Regions from separate parts of the Clavibacter sp. genome, predicted to be linked through region 1. Evidence: predicted binding sites of a transcription regulator. Region 1 holds the regulator's gene; each other region holds the start of a gene.

Region 1 (3,249 bases):
CGGCGTGCCTGGCCTCCTGGCCGGCGAGCACGAGCAGGCGGCCGACCGCGAGGTCGGAGGCGCCGATGTCGTCGGCCAGGTAGAAGTGGGCCACGGTCAGACGTTGAGGAAGCGGTCGCGGAGCTTCTGGAACAGGCCCTGCTGGAAGTGCGCGAGGTGCGGCGCCGGCGCCTTGTTGCGCTTCGCGAACTGCTGGATGAGGTCGCGCTCCTTATGGTCGAGCTTCTGGGGCGTGACCACCTGGATCCCGATCTTGAGGTCGCCGCGACCCGAGCCGCGGAGCTTCGTGACGCCGCGGCCGCGCACCGTGATGATCTCGGCGCTCTGGATCCCGGGGCGGAGCTCCAGGTCGACGTCGCCGTCGAGGGCCTCGATGTGCGCGTCGCTGCCGAGGATCGCGTCGACCATGCTCACCTCGACCGTCGCGAGCAGGTCGTCGCCGTTGCGGCTGAAGACCTCGTGGTGCTTGACCTTGATCTCGAGGTAGAGGTCGCCGTTCGGGCCGCCCGCGGGGCCGACCTCGCCGGAGCCGGGCATCTGGAGGCGGAGGCCCGTGTCGACGCCGGCCGGGATGTCCACCGGCACGGTGCGGCGCGCGCGGACGCGGCCCTGGCCCTGGCAGGTGGGGCACGGGTGCGGGATGACGGTGCCGTAGCCGCGGCAGGTGCCGCAGGGGCTCGACGTCATGACGTTCCCGAGGAGCGAGCGCACCTGGCGCTGGATGCTGCCGGAGCCGCGGCAGATGTCGCACGTGACGGCGCTCGTGCCGGGCTGCGCGCAGGATCCGTGGCACGTGTCGCAGACGACGGCCGTGTCGACCTCGAGGTCGCGGTGCACGCCGAAGATGACCTCCTTGAGCTCGACCTCCACGCGCAGCAGCGCGTCCTGGCCGCGCTCCTGGCGGGACCGGGGGCCGCGTCCGCCGCCGCCCTGCTGGCCGCCGAAGAACGTCTCGAAGATGTCGCCGAACCCGCCGAAGCCCTGGCCGCCCTGTCCGCCGAAACCGGCCTGCGGGCCGAGGTCGTACTGCTGGCGCTGCTGGGGGTCCGACAGCACGTCGTACGCGTGCGTGACGAGCTTGAACCGCTCGGCCGCGTCGGGGGCGTCGTTGACGTCCGGGTGGAGCTGGCGCGCCTGCTTGCGGTACGCCTTCTTGATCTCCTCTGGCGTCGCCTCGCGGCTCACGCCGAGTACTTCGTAGTGGTCAGCCACGTCGGGCCCTTCGGTGGTGATGGTCGTGGGGATCTTCGGCGGTGCGCCGGCGTGCGGCGGTCACCGCTCCTCGAGCAGGCGCGAGAGGTAGCGCGCGACCGCGCGCACCGACGCCATGTTGGTGGAGTAGTCCATGCGGGTCGGCCCGAGCACGCCGAGGCGCGCGAGCACGCCGCCGGACGAGCTGTAGCCGCTGGTGAGCACGCTGGTCTCGCCGAGGCCGAACGGGGCGTTCTCCCGACCGATGCTCACGGAGACGCCGTGCTGGTCGGCCTCCATCTCGCCGAGCAGGCGCAGCAGCACCACCTGCTCCTCGATGGCCTCGAGGACGGGCGAAATGCTCCCGGGGAAGTCGCGCTCGGTGCGGGCGAGGTTCGCGGATCCCGCCAGCAGCAGCCGCTCCTGCCGGTTCGCGAGCACCTGCTCCACGAGCGTGCCCGCGAGGACGGACGCCGCGGCGCGCTGCCCGGGCTCGACCTCGTCGGACAGGGTCTCGAGCCGGGTCGCCGCCTCGGCGAGCCCGAGCCCGCCGACGGCCTGGTTGATCCGCGTGCGCATGATCGCGAGGAACGCGTCGTCCGGGTCGCCCGCGAGCTCGACGACGCGCTGCTCGACGCGGCCCGTGTCGGTGATGAGCACCGTGAGCACGCGCGTGGTCGACAGCGCCACGAGCTCGACGTGCTTGACGTGGCTCGTGGCGAGCGACGGGTACTGCACGAGCGCGACCTGGTTCGTCAGCTGCGCGAGGAGCCGCACCGTGCGCGCGAGCACGTCGTCGAGGTCGACCGACTCGCCGAGGAACACGTGGATCGCCTGGCGCTGCGCGGGCGTCAGCGGGCGCACGTCGGCGAGCTGGTCGACGAAGAGGCGGTACCCCTTGTCGGTGGGCACGCGCCCGGACGAGGTGTGCGGCGCGGCGATCAGCTCCTCCTCTTCGAGGAGGGCCATGTCGTTGCGGATGGTGGCGGCCGAGACGCCGAAGGCGTGGCGCTCCACGATGGACTTGGAGCCCACGGGCTCGCGAGAGGACACGTAGTCCTGCACGATCACCCGGAGGACGTCGAGCCCGCGTTCCGAGACCATGGCGGCTCCCTCCTGGCACTCGTCGGTTCTGACTGCCAATCGTACCGCGGCTCCGGGGGTGATCGGCGTTGCCGGTCTCGCGTCGTCGGCGGTAGCGTGGACGGGCCCGGTGCAGCCAGGCCCACCCATGATCCGTCCGCGTCCGCCGATCCCCGGTCGTCGCCCGGCACCGAGAGGCTCCCCGCGATGTCCGCACCCGACCCCCACCCCTACGGCGCGCCCACGCCGCTCACCCCGAGCGAGGACCGCCTCTGGGCGTCCCTCACGCACTTCCTGGCCATCCTCATCGTGCCGGCGTTCATCGTGTGGCTCGTGTTCCGCGAGCGCGGCCGGTTCACCGACCAGGAGGGCAAGGAGGCGACGAACTGGACGATCAACGTCGTGGGCGCGCTCGTCATCCTCAACGTGCTGCAGGTGGTCTTCGGGGTCATCCCGATCCTCGGGGTCATCATCGGCCTGCTCCTCGGCCTCGTGATCTTCGCGGTGGTCGTCGTCAACATCGTGTTCGCGATCATCGGCGGCACCCGCGTCCAGGCCGGCCGGCCCTACCGCTACCCGCTCAACATCCGGTGGATCAAGTAGGCGGTCGCCCGTGAGCGCGAGGATGCGGCACGTCGCCGTCGACTGCCGCGACCCGCACGCGCTCTCGCTCTTCTGGGCCGGCGTGACGGGCTTCGAGGAGGATCCCGAGGAGCCGAACGTCCCCGGCGACGGCATGGCGTGGCTCGGCGATCCGGTCTCGGGCCTCGGCATCATCCTGCAGCGGACGGAGAGCCCCACGACGGGGAAGAACCGCGTGCACCTCGACCTCGCGCCCGACGACCGCACGCGCGACGAGGAGGTCGAGCGGGTGCTCGCCCTGGGCGCCGCGCTCGTGGCCGATCGGAGGAACGCCGACGGCAGCGGCTGGGTCGTGCTCGCGGATCCCGAGGGCAACGAGTTCTGCGTGGAGCG
Region 2 (3,249 bases), on a different contig from region 1:
CGCGCGGCTCGGCTTCGGGATCCTCCGCGAGGTCGCCGCGGTCGGCGTGCGCGACGAGCGGGTCGACGCCGCGCTGCCGCCCGGCCACTCCCACGGCAAGATGCTGTCCGCGCTCTGGCGTGAGTCGCCCGTGCCCGGCCTCGCCGAGGGCGAGCGGCTGATGAGCATGACGAGCCTCCTGCACGTCGACGCGCACGGGGACACGGTGCTCGGCGCGCTGATCGATGCATCCGGCATCGGCGCGGCCGCGTGGCTGCGCCGCTGGCTCGACGCGTACCTCGTCCCGCTCGCGCACGCGCTCATCGCGCACGACCTGGCGTTCATGCCGCACGGCGAGAACGTGATCCTCGTGCTGCGCGACCATGTCGTCGTCCGCGTGCTGATGAAGGACATCGCCGAGGAGGTCGCCCTCTTCGACACCGAGCGCGAGCTGCCGGACGACGTGCGGCGGATCCGCATGGAGATCCCCGAGGACGAGCGCACCCTCACGGTCTTCACCGACGTGATGGACGGCTTCCTCCGCTTCGCCGCCGCGCTCCTCGAGGACCGGGACGACCTCGGCCCCGATGGCCTGTGGCGCGTGGCCGCGGAGGCGCTCGCCGACCACGAGCGCGCGCACCCGGAGCTCGCGGAGCGCTTCTCGCGCCTCGACCTCTTCGCGCCGTCGTTCGACCGCTCGTGCCTCAACCGCCTGCAGCTGCGCGACAACCGGCGGATGGTCGATCTGCAGGCGCCGGTGATGCAGATCCACGGCTCGCTGCGGAACCCGCTCGCCATCCACGCGGGCCTCCGGCCGCGCATCGACTGACCACCCGGCCCGCGCATGCGAGGAGCCGCCGCCCGCTGCTGCGGACGACGGCTCCTCGTCGTGTGGGCGCCTCGCGGCCCGGTCGGATCAGCTCGCGGCGTGCGCGCCCTGCTCGACGCGCAGCGTCTGACCGTCCTGGCCCTGGCCCTGCTGCTCGTCGGACGTGACCGCGATCTTGCGCGGCTTCGCCCGCTCGCTCACCGGGATGGTGACGCTCAGCACGCCGTTGGCGTAGTGCGCCGAGATGCGCTCGGTGTCGATGCCCTGGCCGAGCGTCAGCTGGCGGAGGAACGTGCCGGCGACGCGCTCGCGCGTGAGCCACCGCACGTTCTGGTCGCCGGCGAGCGTGCGCTCCGCGCGGATGGTCAGCAGCTGGCCGTCCACGTCGATGTCGACCGAGCCCGGGTCGATGCCCGGGAGGTCGGCGGCCAACACGTAGGTGTCGCCCTCGCGGTGCAGGTCGATGGGCATGGGCCGGTTCGCCTGGCGGGTCTCGGCGAGGGCGCCCATGGCGCGGTCCAGCTCGCGGAACGGATCGAAGGTCATGTTCATGCTCGACTCCTCACGATGATCTGCGGTGATGATCTGCGGGTTGAGCCCCCTCGGCTCAACTACGGCGAGATTAGCACTCGACGCAGGGGAGTGCCAAGCCGTTCGCCGAGGGCGAATGCGGCTCTCGCCACCGCTTCAGGAGCGTCGGCGCAGGTCGCGCTCCATGCGGCCGATGAGGGTCCACACCGCGCGCGAGAGGTCCGGGTGCTCCATGGCGATCCCGCGCAGCAGCCGGTACTCGAACCGCGCGACCACGCCGGGCTCGGTCGACGGATCGCGCACGCGGGCCAGCTCCTCGGCCATCCCGTCGGCCTCGAGCACGTCCTGCCGGAGCGTCGCGACCACGTGCTCGTCCACGGTCGGCAGCTGCGGGATCACCTCCCACGGGTCGTCGCCGTTCCGGCAACGGTGCTCGATCACGGCGTCCAGCTCGTCGCGGGCCTCCTGGCGCAGCACCTCGAGGCTGGCGGAGAAGCGGGCGTGCACGGGCGGATCCTCTCGGGCGGCGGGCCGCTCGGAGGCGGGTCCCTTCACGCTACGTCATGCCCCGGAGCACCCCCGACGGGATGGCCGGATGCCGTCGGTAGCCTGGAGGACCGCGACCCAGGAGGATCCATGACCGACACCGCCCGCCCTGTCGCCCTCGTCACGGGAGCCACCCGCGGCATCGGCCGCGCCGTCGCCGAAGACCTCGCCCGCACGCATCGCGTGATCGTGCACGGCCGCGACCGCGATGCCGTCGACGCGCTCGCCGCCTCCCTCACCGACGCCGTCGGCTGGGCGGCCGACCTCGCCGCGGGCGGCCTCACCGACCTCGTGCCGGGGCTCGACCGCCTCGACGTGCTCGTGCACTCGGCCGGCGTGATCGGCGGCGACGCGGTCGACGCGACGCCGGTGGAGGAGTGGCGCCGCGTGTTCGAGGTCAACGTGTTCGCGGTGGCCGAGGTGACACGCGTGCTCCTGCCCGCGCTCCGGGCGGCGAAGGGGCAGGTCGTGCTCGTGAACTCCGGATCCGGCTTCACGGCGAACCCCACCGGCGGCGTCTACGCGGGATCCAAGTTCGCCCTCCGCGCGCTCGGCGACGCCCTCCGCGAGGAGGAGCGCCCGAACGGCGTGCGCGTGTCGAGCGTGCACCCGGGCCGCGTCGCCACCGACATGCAGCGGGAGCTGCGCGCCAAGGAGGGCGGCGCGTACGACGAGACGCGCTACCTCGAGCCCGCATCCGTCGCGCGCGCCGTGCGCCTCGTGGTCGATCAGACCCGCGACGGCACGCTCGAGTCGGTGTCGCTGCGCCCGTTCGGGGGCTGATCCGGCGGACGACCGGACGCATCGGCCCCGTCGTCCGCGCGTGCGCCGAGCGCGATTCCTTACGTCTTGGAGATCGTCGTTGCGAGAGACGGTCTTCTGACGATACGTTCTCACCATGACCTCCCGCAGCGACGCCGACACCCGCGCCGACGCCCACGTGGACGCGTCCGGCGTCGACGCCCACGTGGACGCGTCCGGCGTCGACGCCCACGTGGACGCGTCCGGCGTCGACGCCTCCGGCATCGACTGGGGCTCCGGCGGCATCGAGACGCAGTTCGGCTGGTCCATCCAGGCCGTGTACCAGGGGTTCGTACGCACCGCGCAGGCCGCCGTGGCGCACGTCCCGGGCGGGCCGCGCGGCTACCAGGTGCTCGTCGCGATCACCACGGAGGAGCCGTCGTCGCAGCTCGCGCTCGCGCAGCGGCTCGGCATCGACAAGACGCAGATGACCTACGTGATCGACGCGCTCGCCGAGGGCGGGCACGTCGAGCGGCAGCTGCATCCGCGCGACCGCCGGATCCGCCAGGTCGTGCCGACCGACGCCGGGCGCTCCCTGCTCGCGACGGCGCGCGTCGCCCTCG
Region 3 (3,249 bases), on a different contig from region 1:
CCCAAGAAGGGCCTCGCCATCACGTCGATGGTGCTCGGCATCGTGTGCGTGGTCCTGTCGCTCCCGCTGTGGTTCCTCACGTTCTTCGTGGGCATCGCGGCGATCATCACGGGTGTCCTCGCGCGCAAGCGCAACCCCGGGACCAAGGGCTTCTGGCTCACCGGCATCATCCTCGGCATCGTCGGCGTGCTCGTCAGCATCATCGTGGTCCTCGTCGTCGTCGTGTTCGTGAACACCGCGATCCAGACCGGCGAGATCAACGGCACCCCGATCCCGACGGCGCCGTAGCCCGCAGAGCTCGCACCACCCGCATCACGTCGTCGCGGCCGTCCCCTCGGGGCGGCCGCGTCATCGCGTCCGGGGCCGACGGACCCGCCTCAGCCCGCGTCGACCCCGTGCCGGTCCGCGAGGATCGCCACCCGTCGCCCGCCGACCCGCGTCGCGATGAGCGTCGCCGAGCCGTCGCCCTTCAGCTGCAGCCGCGTCCGCAGCCGCGCCGGATCCACGTCGACCCCGCGCTTCTTGATCTCCAGCGTGCCGATCCCACGAGCCCGCAGCTCCCGCTTCAGCCGCTGCTCGTCGAGCGGCAGCACCTCGCGCACCCGGAAGCCGCGCGCGAACGGCGTCGCCTGCTCCCGGTCGGACGTGATCCACGCGATGCCCTCACCGACCATGCGCCCGTCGAGCGACCGCGCGAGGTCGCCGATGAGCCGTGCGCGGATCACCGCCCCGTCCGGCTCGTACAGGTGCTCGCCCAGCTCGCCGAGCTCGGCATCCTCGCTGTCGGCCGCCGACGTCAGCTCCGCCTGCGATCCGCTGCTGATCAGGAGCGCCGCCCGTCGCACGCCGTCGCGCCGGGTCGGCCCGAACCAGAGGCCCATCTCCACGGCCTGCCCGTCGACCGAGACCCACTGCGCCTCCGCCTCCGCGGGGATGAGGTCGCGGTCGAGGCCCGGCCCGAGCTTGATGCCCGCGGCCCGTCCCGCCGCCAGCTCGAACGCCGCGGAGAGCGTGGGGGAGTAGGCGTCCGGATCCGAGATGCGGCGGGTCGACGAGTGCCCGTCGGTGCGCCGGGCGGGGTCGAGGTACACGCCGTCGACGCGACCGGCGCTGAAGGCCTCCGCCGTGCCCTGCTCGACCTCGGCCTCGGGGAACGGCGCGAGGTTCCATCCGGCGACCGCGGCGGTCACCTCGTCGCGCTCGACGGCCGTGACGCGGATCCCGATGGCCGCCATCGCCATCGCGTCCCCGCCGATCCCGCAGCCGAGGTCGGCGACGTGCGCCACGCCCGCCTGCTGGAAGCGCCCCGCGTGCTGCGCGGCGACCGGCAGCCGGGTCGCCTGCTCGAGCCCCGCCTCCGTGAAGAGCATGCGCGCGGCGAAGTCGCCGAACTTCGCCCTGGCCCGGGCCCGCAGGCGCGACTGCGTGAGGACCGCGCGCACGAGCGCGGGGGAGTACCCCTCACCGCGCAGCGCGCTCACCATCCGCACCATGTCGTCCCCCGGCGCGGGCTCGGGGAGGGAGTCGAGCAGGCGGAGCCCCTCGAGCGAGAGCACCTCGCGGAGGTCGGTCTGATCCATCCGCCCACCGTACCGGGGCACCTCTGCACCGATTGGCACTCGCGTTGCGCGAGTGCAAGCGCGGCCCGTAGAATCTCACCTGGCACTCTCCCCTGGGGATTGCCAATCAGTCTTGTCCCGTACGCCAAGAAGGAAGAGGTCAACCGTGTCGGTCTCCATCAAGCCGCTCGAGGATCGCATCGTCATCCAGCAGGTCGAAGCCGAGCAGACCACCGCGTCTGGTCTGGTCATCCCCGACACCGCCAAGGAGAAGCCCCAGGAGGGCGAGGTCGTGGCCGTGGGCCCCGGCCGCATCGACGACAACGGCAACCGCGTCCCGCTCGACGTCGCCGTGGGCGACAAGGTCATCTACTCCAAGTACGGCGGAACCGAGGTCAAGTACGACGGCCAGGACCTCCTCGTCCTCTCGGCGCGCGACGTGCTCGCCGTCATCGAGCGCTGACGCTCCGCCTCAGCGACACCGCACCACCGCACCACCCGGGAGCCCGGCCGACACGATTCGGCCGGGCTCTCGTGCGTCCGCGCCCCACCCGCCATCGCGGGCATCCCGCGTCCGCGGCGCTAGCCTCGTGAGGTGACGCGCCCCACCCCGGAGTCCTCGACCCGCACCGGCCTGATCGCCGCCGTCGGCGCGTACGGCCTGTGGGGCGTCCTCCCCGTCTTCTTCCTGCTGCTCGTGCCGGCCGGCGCGTTCGAGATCGTGGGCTGGCGGATCCTCTTCTCGCTCGTCGTCTGCGCGATCGTCATCACGGCCGCCCGGCGCTGGTCGCGCGTGGTCGCCATCGTGCGCCGCCCGCGCATCTTCCTGGGCCTCGGCCTCGCCGGGCACCTGATCCTCGTCAACTGGACGGTCTACGTCTACGGCACGCTCTCCGGCCACGTCGTCGAGACGGCGCTGGGGTACTTCATCAACCCGATCGTCACGGTGCTGCTCGGCGTGATCCTCCTGCGCGAGCGCCTCCGCCCGCTGCAGTGGGCCGCCGTGTGCCTCTCGGCCGTCGCGGTGGCGGTCATCGCCGTCGGCTACGGGCAGCTGCCGTGGGTGTCGCTCGCGCTCGCCGGGTCGTTCGGGCTCTACGGGCTGGTGAAGAAGCGCGTGAGCGGGGGCGCGGACGCGCTCTCCGGCCTCGCGCTCGAGACCGCGTGGCTGGTGCCGGCCGCGACTGCCATGCTCGTGATCACGGGCGCGGGCGCCGGGCTCACCATCGGCACGGTGTCGCCCGGCCACACGCTGCTGCTGGTCAGCACGGGCGTCGTCACCGCGGGCCCGCTCCTGCCGTTCGGATTCGCCGCCGGACGCCTGCCGCTCTCCGTGATCGGGCTCACGCAGTACCTGGCCCCGCTGCTGCAATTCGCGTTCGGGGTGTTCGTGCTGCACGAGGCCATGCCGCCCGAGCGGTGGGCCGGATTCGCGATCGTCTGGGCGGCGCTCGTGCTGCTCACGATCGACATGGTCCGCGCGTCCCGCAGGCCGATCACTCCCGTGGTGCGTCGGCAGATGGATCCGGCGGTCGTGGACGGCATCTGATTCGGATCCCGTCGCGCATTCCGTGAATGGTAACGATCGGGTCGCGTTACACGACGGAAATGCCGATGCATTGTGCCCGTCTCATCCGCGCCATAGGGTCGCACCAGGCGAGGCGCGCATTCGCGTGCCTCCTGCATCACA

Evidence for each region. Region 1 encodes HrcA, which represses chaperone genes, less so after heat shock. Its sites were predicted from a motif close to TTNGCACTCGNNNNNNNCGAGTGCNAA; they were not measured.
Region 2: the regulator HrcA is predicted to act here: its motif matches at 1,431-1,457, upstream of HDR73_RS03685 (Hsp20/alpha crystallin family protein).
Region 3: the regulator HrcA is predicted to act here: its motif matches at 1,613-1,639, upstream of groES (co-chaperone GroES).

The regions. Positions count from the first base shown of each region.
Region 1 covers NZ_JAAVCB010000031.1:25,667-28,915, reverse strand. Annotated here, with positions in the region: gene HDR73_RS04040 (16S rRNA (uracil(1498)-N(3))-methyltransferase) at 1-94, opposite strand, end outside; gene dnaJ (molecular chaperone DnaJ) at 97-1,212, opposite strand; gene hrcA (heat-inducible transcriptional repressor HrcA) at 1,273-2,295, opposite strand; gene HDR73_RS04025 (DUF4870 domain-containing protein) at 2,482-2,877, shown strand; gene HDR73_RS04020 (VOC family protein) at 2,888-3,249, shown strand, end outside.
Region 2 covers NZ_JAAVCB010000029.1:46,388-49,636, forward strand. Annotated here, with positions in the region: gene HDR73_RS03680 (GNAT family N-acetyltransferase) at 1-808, shown strand, start outside; gene HDR73_RS03685 (Hsp20/alpha crystallin family protein) at 896-1,360, opposite strand; gene HDR73_RS03690 (hypothetical protein) at 1,496-1,894, opposite strand; gene HDR73_RS03695 (SDR family oxidoreductase) at 1,976-2,668, shown strand; gene HDR73_RS03700 (MarR family winged helix-turn-helix transcriptional regulator) at 2,784-3,249, shown strand, end outside.
Region 3 covers NZ_JAAVCB010000135.1:7,839-11,087, reverse strand. Annotated here, with positions in the region: gene HDR73_RS14895 (DUF4190 domain-containing protein) at 1-288, shown strand, start outside; gene HDR73_RS14890 (class I SAM-dependent methyltransferase) at 378-1,580, opposite strand; gene groES (co-chaperone GroES) at 1,726-2,022, shown strand; gene rarD (EamA family transporter RarD) at 2,155-3,108, shown strand.